DNA from 2 places in the Pseudoduganella sp. jia 12 genome. Region 1 is predicted to be linked to the other one. Evidence: riboswitches for the same ligand, from Rfam matches in the RefSeq annotation. Region 1 holds a riboswitch; the other holds the start of a gene.
What was found. Region 1 has a riboswitch for cobalamin ahead of ACY65G_RS19870 (TonB-dependent receptor). Riboswitches for the same ligand answer to the same signal wherever they lie in the genome.
Positions count from the first base shown of each region.

Region 2: linked by a shared signal. The riboswitch ahead of ACY65G_RS08325 (energy-coupling factor ABC transporter permease) and the one ahead of ACY65G_RS19870 (TonB-dependent receptor) in region 1 are both predicted to bind cobalamin.

Region 1 covers NZ_JBUXKP010000009.1:25,743-32,825, reverse strand. Annotated here, with positions in the region: gene ACY65G_RS19885 (TonB-dependent receptor family protein) at 1-699, opposite strand, end outside; gene ACY65G_RS19880 (PepSY-associated TM helix domain-containing protein) at 710-2,104, opposite strand; gene ACY65G_RS19875 (DUF2946 family protein) at 2,279-2,707, opposite strand; cobalamin riboswitch at 2,876-3,100, shown strand; gene ACY65G_RS19870 (TonB-dependent receptor) at 3,257-5,395, shown strand; gene ACY65G_RS19865 (PepSY domain-containing protein) at 5,401-6,888, shown strand; gene paeA (polyamine export protein PaeA) at 6,934-7,083, opposite strand, start outside.
Region 2 covers NZ_JBUXKP010000003.1:500,759-507,841, forward strand. Annotated here, with positions in the region: gene ACY65G_RS08310 (energy-coupling factor ABC transporter ATP-binding protein) at 1-97, opposite strand, end outside; gene ACY65G_RS08315 (CbiQ family ECF transporter T component) at 94-867, opposite strand; gene ACY65G_RS08320 (energy-coupling factor ABC transporter substrate-binding protein) at 861-1,172, opposite strand; gene ACY65G_RS08325 (energy-coupling factor ABC transporter permease) at 1,169-1,849, opposite strand; cobalamin riboswitch at 1,963-2,172, opposite strand; gene ACY65G_RS08330 (VWA domain-containing protein) at 2,232-3,545, opposite strand; gene ACY65G_RS08335 (TadE/TadG family type IV pilus assembly protein) at 3,545-4,150, opposite strand; gene ACY65G_RS08340 (TadE/TadG family type IV pilus assembly protein) at 4,159-4,623, opposite strand; gene ACY65G_RS08345 (sensor histidine kinase) at 4,761-6,422, shown strand; gene ACY65G_RS08350 (response regulator) at 6,475-7,083, shown strand, end outside.

The DNA of each region.
Region 1 (7,083 bases):
CACGCTGTCGCGTTCCTGGCGGTTGTGGGCGCGATAGCCGTCGCGGCGCCTGGCCTCGATGCCGACCATGCCGTCGAATGCCCCCTGCACGACACCCGCGCTGACGCGCGCCTGGCGCTGGCCATGGCTGCCCGCATTGACGAACAGTTCCAGCGGCGCGGAATCCCGCGCGGTCGGCGTGATGTACCCGATCGCGCCGCCCAGCGTGCTGGCGCCATAGGCCAGCGCGTTGGCGCCCCGCGCGACCACGATGTGGCGGGCGCCCAGCGGATCGACGAAGCGATTGTGGTTGTTGCCGTCGGCCGCCGTTACCGGCAAGCCGTCCTGCAGCAGCTTGACGCCGCTGCCGTCGTAGTCGACCGCATCGAGATTGGAACCGCGGATCGAGATGAAGGTGCTGTCGGAGCCGGAGGCGCTGGCCGACCACACGCCGGGCACGAAACGCAGCATGTCGGCATTGTTCGTGACGGCGCGCTGGTACAGGGTGTCGGTGTCGACGAGCGTCACGCCGCCCGGCGTGCGGGCCTGTTCCGCGGCGAGCGCACGGGCGGCGTCACTGGCCACCTTGCTGACCAGTTCGCCCGTGATCGTCACCGTCGGCAACGGCTGTGGCGTGTCCTCGGCCAGTGCGGTCGCCGGTGCCGCCAGGCCGGCGGCCATCACGATCAGGGGGTACGCGGTGAAATTCGGTTGTTTCATGGTGCTCATCTCAGTATGTTGTTGTTTGTTGTGGACTACCCCGAAGGGACTGGAGCAGCCAGTCGAGCAGCAGCACCGCCACCATGGAAGCGCCCAGCAGCGGGAAGATGCAGCCCAGGACGGCGGCGATGGCCAGCACGCCTTTGGCCAGGCGATCGGATTCGCGGCGCGGCGGCGCTGCCAGCCGGCCCTTTGGCCTGCGCAGCCACCAGGCGGCGATGCCGCTGACGCACATGGCCACCAGCGCCAGGCAGCCGGCCAGCATCACGGCCAGGTTGACGGCGCCATACTGCTGGCCCTGGTGAACGGCGACGCCCCACTCGGTGATGCGCCCCACGGGGCGGATCTGGGCCGCGCCGATGTCCATCAGCACCGCGCCCGAGTACTGGTCCACGTGGACCACGCGCCGCTCTTCGATCTTGCCCGGCATGCGGATCGCGCTGTACACGCCGTGCGCGTCGCGCGGCAGCGCGAGGCGATAGCCATCGCGCACGCCGATGCGGGCCAGGGTCTGCACCACGCTGTCCGGGCCGCGCGCATGGGCGGACACGGGCGCATGGCCCATCGCCGACGAAGCTGGCGTGCCGTGGTGTGCGGCGTGCGGATCGGATGCCGGCACGGGCTGCGCCTGCTGGCTCCATGGCAGTTCGCCCAGCGCCGCGGCGGGCAGTGTCGAGCGCGGAATGCCGGCCCACACGCCGCTGGGCACGCCCAGGTCGCGCGCGCTCAGCCACGCATTGACATTCGTGCCCCAGACGATCGACCAGGGCATGCCCGTGAGCGCGAGGAACAGCACGACCACACCGGCGAAGATGCCCGTCACGGCATGCAGGTCGCGCCACCATGTGCGGCCCTTCGCCGCCCGCCGGATCGATACGACGCCGCCGCTGCGCCCGCGCGGCCACCACAGATACGTGCCGGTGGCCACGAGCACGATGATCCAGCCGGCCACGATTTCGATCAGCACGTTGCCGGCATCGCCCAGCACCGACAGCGAATGGATGCGTTTCACCAGGGTCATCACGCGGTCGGCCTCGTTCACACTGCCGGTGACGTCGCCCGTGACCGGATCGACGAAGACCTGCAGCGTGCCGGCGCCGGGGCGCTGCACGTCGACCTGCGCGGTGTGCAGGGCGTCGGCCGGCAACGTGAGCGCCGTGGCCCGGCCCGGGAACGCGCCCAGGGCCTGGCCGATCAGCCGGCTGGCCGGCAGCGGCTCGCCTGGCGCGGCGCCTTCCGCGCGCAGCATCTCCCTGGCATAGACGATGTCGTCGATCTGCGCATGGAACAGGTAGGCGCCGCCCGTGAGCGCCAGCGACAGGATGAAGGGCACGCAGAAGATGCCCGCGAAAAAATGCCAGCGCCAGATGCGCCGGTACAGGGTGGAACCGGTGGCGGTGTCCATCGGATCACCACTGGAACGCGCGCGGCGCGACGGCGAGCCGGTCGTACCCGGCAGAGTGAATGGTCAAGATGTTTCCTCGTCAATTGGCAAGCGTCAGCCACCCGATGTCCGGGCGGCGGAAGGTCGAATCGCAGGTATGGCAGCGGACGGCGCGCGCAGTGCGGCCAGGGCTGGTCAGGCGAGGAGGGGAGGGCCGCGGGGCTTGCCGGCCGCCCAGGTGAACAGCGGTGCCGGCGAATGGTAGAACAGGGGAGGAAGCAGGGCCGTGCCAGCTTCGGGCGCGATGGCCAGGCCGGCACCGGGGAGCACCGGCAAGTCGGCTGCCAGGCGGCACCACGGGCAGTCGTCCATGTGGCCGGCCTGCTTGCCGGGCGCCTTGTCGTCTTCGCCGGCCATGGTCGTGGAAAATTCGATGGCCAAAGCGGCGGCATCGTAGCGCATGCCGCTCGGCGCGCAGATCCCGGCCAGCATGGTGTTCACGAGGCGGCTCCCGGCGCTGTCGGCGGCCAGCGCATGCGACGCGGCAGGCAGCAATGCGGCGGCCAGCATGGCGGCGACCGCCAGCCATGTGACCAAGCTCTTCCATTGCCGGATGTTTGACATGTGGCGATTCTATCAGCATCGGTTCCCGGCCCGCCGTCACGTTTCGTTATAGACGCCATACGCATGGTGCATGCGCCGGTGCGAGCGGCGGGCAGCGGCCGGTCCGCGGATGGCGCCTGCCGGCCGCGCCAGCCGGCCAGTGACAAACGCCGGCACTCCCCTGTAGAATCCGCCGCTTGCGTAAACGGTGTCCCGCCATCGACCGATGGCGGGGTGAAACGGGAAGCCGGTGAAGCGCGGGATAGCCATCCCCGCCATTCCGGCGCAGCCCCCGCTGCTGTAAGCCTGACGAACCGGTCCAACGCCACTGCATCTGGGAATACCAGCGCGGGAAGGCAGGGACCGGGGAGGACGACGGCAAGCCAGAAGACCGGCCGTTTGCAAAATGGCGCAAGACCCGGGGTGTGGTCTTGCCCGATGGCGTTCCTGTTTTTCAATTGGCTGGCCATTGCCTGGCGTACGCCGCGTGCAGCGCATCGTGCTGCACGCGGCCGCGCGCGTGCGTGCAGCCGGCATGGACAGGCGCCGGCCACCACACGAAGGACAACGATGCATCGCAACACATCAAAGACCCACAGGCAACGGGCCGCCTGGGCCGCCGGTTCCCTCGCGCTCGCCCTCGGTGCCGACAGCGCGGCGCAGGAGCAAATGCTTGCCACCGTGGAGATTTCCGAAGCGCGTCTGGAGCAGGGCGGTACCCTGTCGCTGGACGAGCGCAACGGCACGGGCTCCCGGCTCGGATTGACCGCGCGCGAAACACCGGCCAGCGTGAGCTCGCTGGGCAGTGCCGACATTGCGGAACGCAGCCTCTCGCGTGCCCAGGACGCCGCCGTGCGCATGCCGGGCATCGGCGAGTCGCCCGCGCCGGGCAATGGCGGCACCAGCCTGTCCGCGCGCGGCTTCGGCGGCCACAACTCGGTGGCGCAGCTGGTGGACGGCACGCGCCTCGTGGTGGCTGCCGGCACGGTCACTTATCCGTTCTCCACCTGGCCGCTCGCATCGGTGGAAGTGCTGCGCGGGGCGGCATCGGTGCTGTATGGCGACGGCGCGATCGGCGCGGCCGTCAACTACGTGACGAAGAAGCCGCGCTTCGATCGCACCCGCGGCGAGGCATTCCTCGGCGTAGGCTCATTCGACACGTTCGCTGGCGGCATCGGCATCAGCGGCCCGGCCAGCGACAGCGTCGCCTATTCGGTGTACATGGATGCGGAAAAGAGCAACGGCTACCGGCGCGACAACGGCTACGAACGACAGAACGTTTCCGCCGCGCTGGCCTGGCGCATCGACGGCGGCCTGACCGCGACCGTTTCGCTCGATGCCGGCCACAACGACGACGCGCGCTACTTCGGCACGCCGCTGCGCAACGGGCAGGTGGACCCGAGCCTGCGCCGCACCAGCTTCAACGTCGCCGACGCGCTAGTACGCTACGACGACCGCGTTGGCCGCCTGCGCCTGGAATACCAGGCCGCGCCGGGCCTCCGGCTGCGCAACGAAAGCTATTACATGACGAGCAAGCGCCACTGGCGCAATGCGGAGAGCTATACCCTCGATGCCACCGGCACGCGCGTCAACCGCGGCGACTACCTGGAGATCCTGCACGACCAGGATCAGCTGGGCAACCGCTTCGACGCGACCATCGACGGCCGTATCGCCGGCCGGGCCAACCGGCTGGTGGCCGGCTTCGAGTGGTACCGCACGCGCCTCGTCCACAGCAACAATTCCCCCTACGGCGGCGCCAGCGTCGTCGACCCGTATGACGTCGAACCGGGATCGTTCACCAGTCCCGTTGCGACCGTTCCCGGCCGCCGCGCGGCAATGCATACCCGCGCGTTCTTCGCCGAGAACGTGCTGGACATCGCGGAACACTGGAAACTGGTGGCCGGCGTCCGCCGCGACGCCATGGACTTCGACAACGAAGACCTGCGCACCCGGGTCGCGCTGGGCAAGGATTATTCCCCTGTCACGGGGCGGATCGGTGCCGTGTGGATGCCGACCGCGCAATTGTCGCTGTACGGCCAGTTCGGCACGGCCACCGATCCGCTGAGCGGGGCGCTGTCGCTGCCGAACGGCTCGGTGAGCTTCGACCTGACGCGCGGGCGCCAGCTGGAATTCGGCGCCAAGGGCGGCGTGCCGGCCGTGAACGGCGAATGGACCATCGCCGCCTACCGGATCGAGAAGCGCAACCTGCTGTCGCGCGATCCGGACAATCCGGGCGTGGCCCAGCAGATCGGCCAGCAATCCTCGACCGGCCTCGAAGTGGCGTTTGCCGCCGAACCGCTGCGTGGCTGGACCATCGACGCCAACGCCGCCGTGCTGCGCGCCCGCTACGACGACTTCAACGAGATCGTCGGCGGCCGGCCGGTGTCCCGCGACGGCAACACGCCGGCCGGCGTGCCGGAACGCATCGCCAGCCTGTGGACGCGCTACCGCTTCCTGCCGCAATGGGATGCCGGCCTGGGCGCACGCTACGTGGGAATGCGCCAGTCGAACGCGGCGAACACCGCGAACCTGCCGGCCTACACGGTGCTGGATGCCGCGCTGGCCTGGCGCCAGTCCCGGGCGCTGTCGCTGACACTGGCCGTGAAGAACCTGGCCGACCGCGACCACGCCTTGTCCGGCAGCGGCGGCGTGCGCTGGCTGCTGGGCGCTCCCCGTACCGTGCAGCTGACGGCGCGCACCAGCTTCTGACGGACATGAAGAAGGCGCTGATCTTCCTGCACAAATGGCTCGGCGTCGGCCTGGCACTGCTGTTCCTGATGTGGTTCGCCACCGGCATCGTGATGTACTACGTGCCGTATCCCGCGTTATCGGCAGGCGAACGGCTGGCCGGCCTGCCGCCGCTGCGGATCGAAGGCGACTGTTGCCTCACGGCGCAGGATGCGGCGGCGCGTGCCGGCGTGGCGTTGTCGGAGGCGCGGCTCGGCATGCATGGCGGGGTTCCCGTCTGGCGCATGCTGCGCGGCGACAAACGGTGGATCACCGTCGATGCGGCCAGCGGCGCGCAGTTGATACCGTTGACGGACGCCGGGGCGGCGGCCGTCGCGGAACGTTTCAGCGGCCGCCGCGCCCTGCGCGTGGAACGGCTGGAGCGCGATCAGTGGACCGTCGCCCAGGGTTTCGACGCGCATCGCCCGCTGGTGCGCGTTGCGATGGATGGCGCCGACGGGCTCGAGCTCTACGTTTCGCCGGGTGCTGCCGAAGCGGTGCTGGATACCCGCCGTGCCGAGCGGGCGTGGAACTGGGTGGGCGCGGTACCGCACTGGCTGTATTTCACGCAACTGCGGCGCTGGCCGGCGCTGTGGCACAACGTGGTGGTGTGGCTGTCGCTGCCCGGCGTGGTGCTGGCCGCGAGCGGCGTGGCGCTGGGCATCTGGCAGTTGTACCTGAACCGCAGTCGCTGGATCCCCTACCGCAAGCCCTGGATGCGCTGGCACCATATCCTGGGCCTGGCAGCCAGCGTGATCAGCATGACATGGATGCTCTCCGGCCTGCTCTCGATGAATCCGTTCGGCGTGTTCTCGCCGCGCGGCGCCATGCCGCAGGAGCGCACCGCCTGGACCGGGGATGAGGCGATGGTAGTGGTGAATCCGGCGCTGGCCCTGGCGCGGTCGGCGATGCCGGCGGCGCGCGAGATCGACCTGGTGCGGCTGCAGGGCCGGGCGTGGTACCGCGTGCGCGGCCCGGCCGGGCCGGCGGACCAGGTGCTGGTGGCGGCTGATCGCGCCGATGACATCGTGCTGCGCTCGCTGCCGGACGAATCGGTGATCGCCGCCCTGCGTGCGATGCGTCCGGACGAGGCCAGGCCGCCCGTGCTGGAGCGGCTGTCACGTTACGACGAGCTCTATTACGTGCGCGAGGCGGCTGGACCGGCCGGCACATCCGGACGGCCGCTGCCCGTATGGCGGGCGCGCTGGGCCGATGGCGTGACGCTGTATGCCGATCCCGCGTCGGCCCGTTTGCTGCTCCGTGCCGATGCCACCACGCCGTGGCAGCGCGTGCTGTACAACGGCCTGCACAGCCTCGACTTCGCGCCATTGATGGCGCGGCCGCTGCTGCGCGGCGCGCTGGTCGTGGGATTGTGCTTGCTGGGACTGGCGCTGTGCCTCACCGCCTGCGTGCTGGCGTGGCGCGTGCTCGTGCCAGCGCCGCCGGCATCGGCGGCACCGCGCGGCCGCCGCTGATGCCGCAGGCGCCGGCCGGGCGGCAGCTGGCGCGCCGGGACTGGCTCATGGGGCGTTCTTCGGCACGAGGTGCTTGACGAGCAACTGGTCGATCCGGTAATGGTCGACGTCGAGCACCTCGAATTTCACGCCCTGGTATTCCACGCTGTCCGTTTTCTTGGGCACCTTGCGCAGCATGAACATCATGAAGCCGGC
Region 2 (7,083 bases), on a different contig from region 1:
GGCCGCGGCCGAGCGCCAGCGTGCAGCCGCGCAGGCCGGTACCGCCATCCGGATAGAGGTGGTCGACGCCGACCAGTTCAAGCACGGGATGCGTCATTGCCAGTGGTCTCCCGTGGCCAGGGCGACGAGCAGGACACCGGCCAGCAGGGCCTGCGTATTCTGGCGCCGCGCCTGGGGGAACACGGCCGGCAGGAAGCGCAGCGTGCCGGTGTACGAGCGCGCATCCGCGGCAGCCTGCAATGCCGCCGCCCGCAGCCATACCTGCTGGGCGACGTGGCCGGCCAGCAGCCCGGTCGAGCGCCATGCCTGTCGCCATGTTTGCAGCCATCCCCCGCGCCATCCATGGCGCGAGCCCCGATAGCCCAGGCGCGCACGCTGCGCCTCGACACCATCGTCCCAGGCACGGCGCAGCACGAACAGCATGCGGTAGCACAGCGCCATCAGGTCGAGCAGCATTTCCGGCGTGCGCAGGCGGCGCAGCAGCGACAGCAGGTCCGGCAGCGGCGTGGTCAGTACGAAGCCCAGCAGCGCGGCCAGCACGGCCAGCGCGCGCAGGCCCGCGTGCGCCGCCACCGGCACCATCGCACCGTTCCAGTGCCAGCCGCCATGGGCGTCGGGCCCGACCGGCAAGGTGACACATGCCAGCAGCAGGAAGCCGAGTGGCGCCAGCGCGGCCGTCAGCCACGTGCGCAGCGGCACGCGCGCCCCCAGCAGCGCAGCGAGGACGAGCAACAGCGCCAGCATGGCCAGCGTGCCGGGCCGCTGCGCGATCCATGCGGCGGCGATGCCCGCGACCGCGAACAGCGCCTTGGCCGACGGGGCAACGCCGCGCCAGCGGCTCGCGTAGGCAGCCGTTTCGATCAGCATCGGCGATCGTCATCCGGTTCGTTGCGCGCGGCGCGGGCACGCTCGCGCCCGACCGACAGGCCGAGCCAGTAGCCGATCACGCCGGCGCCGATCGCCGCCTGCAGGGCGAACAGCAGCGACGCGATTTCACCGCTGGCCGGCTCGAACAGGGGCTCGAACCACGGCTCATAGCCCGGCGCGATCGTGCCGATGGCGTCTTTCGCCAGGTCGTCGGCCCCGCCGAACGCCGCGCCGCCGGCCAGCCACAGGGGCAATGCCGAAAGCAGCACGATCGCTGTCCACGCCATCCACGTGCGCGGCCTCATGGCCGCCCTCCGGTACGGTGAGCGAACACGGGTGCCGCGCGCTGTTCATGGCCGTCGAACCGGGCGATGGCGTTCACCACGAGCACCGTCAGCAGGCCTTCGCTGATGGCGATGGGCACCTGGGTCAGCGCGAAAATGCCGGCGAACCTGGCCAGCGAAGCGGCGATGCCGCCCACCGGATCGGGAAACGCCCAGGCCAGCTGCAGCGACGTGGTGGCATACGTGGCCAGGTCGCCAATACACGCGGCCGCGAACACGGCAACGGCGCGCGACATGCCCAGTGCGGCAACCATGCGGAACACGCCGTACGCGACGAAGGGACCGACCACGGCCATCGAAAAGACATTGGCGCCCAGCGTGGTCACGCCACCGTGGGCCAGCAGCAGTGCCTGGAACAGCAGCACCACGAAGCCGACGGGCACCATCGCGGCGGGGCCGAACAGCAGCGCGCCGAGCCCCACGCCGGTGGGATGCGAGCAGCTGCCCGTGACGGATGGCAGCTTGAGCGCGGAAAGCAGGAATGCGAATGCGGCGGCGACGCCGAACAGCATGCGCCGTTCGGGATGCAGGCGCAGGCCGCGCGCCATCGCACGCAGGCCCACGGCCAGGAAACAGGCGGAGACGGCCGACCAGCCCAGCGCGTGAGCAGGCGGCAGGAACCCTTCCATGATATGCATTCGAAACCTCCCGTCGAATGGTCCATTGGAGCACCTGCGGGAGATGAAAAGACGGTCGAGACGGGACCGGGCACGGCGCCGCTTCGACAGCGGCTTCCCGTCACCCCGGGGAATGGTGCTGACTTGCATGGGCCGGTATTCTGGCTCGCCGTCATCCTTCATCCGCGCCTTCCCGCGAGCGATCGCAGTGGCTGATTGGCGGAATCCGTCAGGCTTACAGCAGCGGGGGCTGCACCGGAATGGCCGCGCGTGGCGGCTTCACCGGTTTCCCGTTTAACGCCCTCCCCGAACGGAAAGAGCGCACCCAAGCGCGCATGGTAACCGAAATGCATTGCCGTGGCATAGCAATTTTGCTGCGCCGCCACGCGCGCACCCGACAGCCTTACTTGGAAATGCGCAGGATGGCCGACGCCAGCTTCGTAAAGCACGGCGTCAGGTCGGCCTCCGTGGCCGCGTAGCAGTACATGCCGACGGGCTTGGCCGCGTTGTAGCAGCGTGACGGGCCATCTGCCACGTTGGCCATGCATTTGAGCACGGCTTCGCCCGTTTCGTTGTCGGCGTTTTTCTCCTTCAGCGCGGCGCCCATGCCGAGCGTGAACACGAAAGTGCCGTCGTCGCGCGCCTTGGCCGCCACGGCTTCCGCGAGGTTGCGGGCGGCGCGGTTCACGTTCTGCTTGAACATCGTGGAACTGCCGATATCTTCCGTTACCACGCGAGGCGCCGTGGCCTGCACGGCCCATTCCTTTGAAGCCGTATCGATGGCGTTGTAGTACCTCGGCAGCTTCTTCAAGGTATTCCATGCGCTGCCTTCCAGCTTGCAGGCATTGCTGACGAAATCGTACTGGGTGTCCAGTCGCAGCATCGCCTGCCCGACCGAATCGACGACGCCGGGTTTGTTGCAGTTACCGAAAGGCAGGTTGACGCCGAACGACGTGGGGGCGCCATCCGAGAAGAACACGATCACGCGCAGGCTGGAACGGTTGGCGGTCGGGATCGCGTTCAGGTCGTCGCGCGCACGGCGCATGCCTTCGAACGACGAGGTGCCCCCTTCAAACTGAAAGGCCGTAATCGTCGACAGCATCGCATCGCGCCGGAAGCCGCGACCAGACTTGGCGATCGGATAATCCAGGATGGCGCCGGAGGAAAAGTGCACCATGCCGACCCGGTCCTGCGTGACGTTGAACTTGTTCAGGAAGCTCCTGGCGGAGGAGCGGACAGCCGCCTGCACATCGACCAGCGACCCCGACGTATCGACGACGAACGCCATGTCCAGGTCCCTGCGGATCGTCTGCGCATAGGCCACCGGCGTCAGCGACTCGAAGCCCATGATCCGCATGATCGACACGGGCATCGGTGCCTCGGCCTTCACGTCGATCGTCACTTCGCCCGCGTTGAATGCGACCGTGGTATCCAGCAGCGTTGGTTTCGACATCAGGTAATTGGCCGGGATGTTCGCTTCGAAGAACTCCCTTGCCGCTTTCACCGCGCTGGCCTCCTGGTCCGCCTTGTTGTCCCCGGCCGTCACGGCGCGCGCCCCGGCCAGCGCCGCCGAGTCGACGGCCGCGTTCAGGCGCGCCTTGACCAGGTAGGCCAGGCCCGCATCGACGGCGAGGCCGGCCACGGCCAGCAGCACCATCATTCCCAGCGCGACCATGATGGCGACGGCGCCGCGTTGCCGTTTCAGGAGTGGAGTCATCAGAATATCGTCATCGAATACAGGTCGGGGCCGAAGGTGGGCACGTTGAAGCTGCCGGTCATCAGCATGTCGAAGTCGTAGAACGTCTCGACCACGTACACCACTTCGCCGTCGTCCAGCTGGCCCTTCATGATGTCGGTGGCTGGCCGCGAACTGCTGCTGATGCCGGCACATGCGGTGGTCCCCCAATCGGTGCACTTGTAGGCCTTGCTGGCCGGCGCGTAGTTGCTGGCGATGAAGCCCAGCTTGCGCACCGTGTCGTTCCAGCGATACTGGTCAAGGACCACGCTGGTCGACACGTTGTTCTTGACCACGCCCATCACGCGGGTGATGTACACCATGCCGCGCCGGTTCACGTCCAGCGGCGGCGCGCTGGCCATCAGCGCGTGGATGATCTGCTGGCTGTCCGTCTCCAGCGTCATGTTGCCGCGTGCGACCAGGTTGGCGCCTTCGCGGCCGATGTTCACCATGATGATGTTGGCCTGCAGCGCACGGGCCGCGTCGATCATGCAGAACAGCAGCAACAGCAGCATCGGCAGGATCAGCGCAAATTCGACGGCGGCGACGCCGCGCTGTCGCCGCCGCGATGTCATCGGGGTACGCATGTGCGGTATCACTCGAAGGCCTCGTTGCGCATCGTTGCCGCCACGGCGAACCTGTATTTGCCGTCCTTGAACGCACTGGAAACGAACGGCGTCGTCACCTTCCACGTGCAGTCGAGCTTGAGCACGATGATGCTGCCGGCGGTGCCGAACATGGCGTTGCCGTAATTGGCGGCCTGGTACTCCTTGCCATTGACGTGGATGATGGGCGCCACCTTCTCGTACATGCCGAACGAGCTGTCGCGGATCTTCTCGATGACGGCGGCGTAGCGCTGCTGGCTGGCCGTGTTCGGGTCCAGGTCTTTCTGGCCGGTGATCGCATAGCGCGCGCCTTCGCGCACCGCGTATTGCATCGTCAGCGTCACGAAGAACATGAACCCGAACTCGACCAATGCCAGCAAGACAAGGAGGAAGACCGGCATGACGAACGCCATTTCGACGAGTGTGGCGCCAGATTGACGGCGTTTGATGAACATTTGGAAACTTTGGCCGTTGGAGTGGGTTGTATGCGGTAAGCTTGAGATTCTACAATGCAACTTTCCTTTCGGCAGCGTTCGATCGCCGGAGAAACACGCCGCTGTCGGGCCAGAACAACGAAGAATGATTTAAAGGCATGCACGAAGAGACATTGCGGGAATCCACGACGATCCTGCCTCCCTCGCGCCCAGCCGCACCCGACGCCGAAGCGTGGATGGTGTTCGGCATGCGGGTGCTCCTTGCCGTTTCCGCACTGCTGACGCTGTACATCGGCCCGAGCGACCTCATCGCCAATGGCAGCTGGACCTGGCTGTTCTTCCATGCCTATGTGCTGCACAGCCTGGTCCTGCTCGCCGTGGCGCGGATGCGCGCAGGCTTCTGGCACGGCCCGGTCATCTACTGGGTCGATATCGGCTGGTATGGCCTGATGATCTATGCCACGGGCGGCACGCCGAGCCCGTTTTTTTCGTTCTTCTTCTTTGCGATCCTTGCCGCTTCGTTCCGCCGCGGCTTCGACGATGGCGCCCGGCTGACGCTGGGTTCGGCCGCCATGGTGACGATCGCCGTGCTGGCCGCGCAGGGCCTGGCATCCATCCAGCTGCTGCTGCTGCGCGCCACGTTCGTGCTCGGGCTGGGCTACATGATCGCCTACTGGGCCGGCCTCGCCATCGACCAGCGGCGCCGCCTGTCGCTGTTGCGCGACGTGAGCCGGCTATCCAATCCCCGCTTCGGCGTGCAGCACACGCTCGATTCGCTGATGGAGAAGATCCTGCGCTTCTATGGCGGCACCACGTGCGTGCTGCTGATGCAGGATGGCGCAGGCCGCTGGACGCTCAATACCGTGCACCACCCTGCCGCCGGGCGCCCGGTAAGCCGCAGCAGCATGCGCGAAGACGCGGTGCGCCCGCTGCTCGCGCTGGGCGGCGCCGGAACGGTGCTGTACCACGGCGCGCCGGCGCGCGCCGAACGCCTGGCCGCCGGCGAGCGCGGCTGGAGCGACATCGATCCGGATGCGGGCGCCGGCATTGCCGACCTGCTCGACACCGCCGCCTTCATCAGCGCCGCGCTGCCGTTGCGCAAGGGTGCCGGCCGCATCTTCGTCACCGCGCCGCGCCGCCTGCGCCGCACCGACGCCACGTTCCTGAACCATATCGTGCAGCAGGCGTTTCCCGTGATCGAAACCATCGACCTGCTGGACCGGCTGGCATCGGAAGCGGCCTTTCGCGAGCGCCAGACCATCGCGCGCGACCTGCACGACAGCACGATCCAGCCGTACATCGGCCTGCGCAACGCGGTGGCCGCCATCCGCAACGGGGCCGGCGACGACAATGCCGTGACACCGGAACTGGACCACCTGCTGGCGATGTGCACCGAAGTGATCGGCGACATGCGCCAGTTCGCGCACCGCTTCCGCAACGGCCGGCAGGAAGAGCCGGAACTGCTGATCGCGCTGCGCCGCCACCTCGCCAAGGTGCGCTCGTTCTTCGACGTGGACGTGACGCTCGATGCGCAGCATGCGCCGCTGATCAGCGACCGCATGGCGGCCGAGGTGTTCCAGGTCGTCAGCGAAGGCATCAGCAATATCTGCAAGCACACGCACGCGCGCCACGCCCATGTGCGCATGGGGCAGGACGCGAACCAGCTGGCGATCGACATCACCAATCCGGTCGATGGCGCCGCACCGTGCGCGCCCTTCCTCCCCGTATCGCTGGCAGAGCGCGTGTATGCGCTGGGCGGACAGGTGGCCGTGGAGCCCGCCGCGGGCCAGACCGCGGTCCGCGTACGCATGCCGCTGTGATCGCGACCGATATCGCGCCCGACAACACCATGAAAAGAACAATGGAGGACACATGACCATCCGCATCATGCTGGTCGACGACCACAAGACCATGCTGTGGGGCCTGGAGCGCCTGATCCAGGCCGAGGCCCCCGCCTTCGCGCTGGTGGCTTCCGCCAGCGACGCGCAGGAAGCCACGGCGCTGTGCGCGCTGCACACGCCCGACATCGTGCTGCTCGACCTGGACCTGAAGGGCAGCAGCTCGCTCGACATCCTGCCCGCGCTGGTGGCCAACAGCGTGACGAAAGTGGTGATCCTGTCCGCCAACCGCGACCACGCCACGCTGGCCGGTGCCGTGAAGCTGGGCGCGCGCGGCGTGGTCAGCAAGGAATCGCCGACCGACGACGTGCTGGCGGCCGTGCGCAAGGTGCATGGCGGCGAGCTGTGGCTCGACCAGCCGCTGATGCAGGCGCTCCTCGGCCAACTGGTGGCGCCGGCGCCGGCGGCCAATCCGGAGGCGCAGCGCATCGCTTCGCTGACGGCCCGCGAGCGCGAAGTGATCGGCATGATCGTGCAGGGCAACGGCGCGCTGAACAAGGAACTGGCCGAACGCGCGTTCATCTCCGAGCGCACGCTGCGCAACCACCTGACGGCCATCTACGGCAAGCTGGACGTGGCCAAC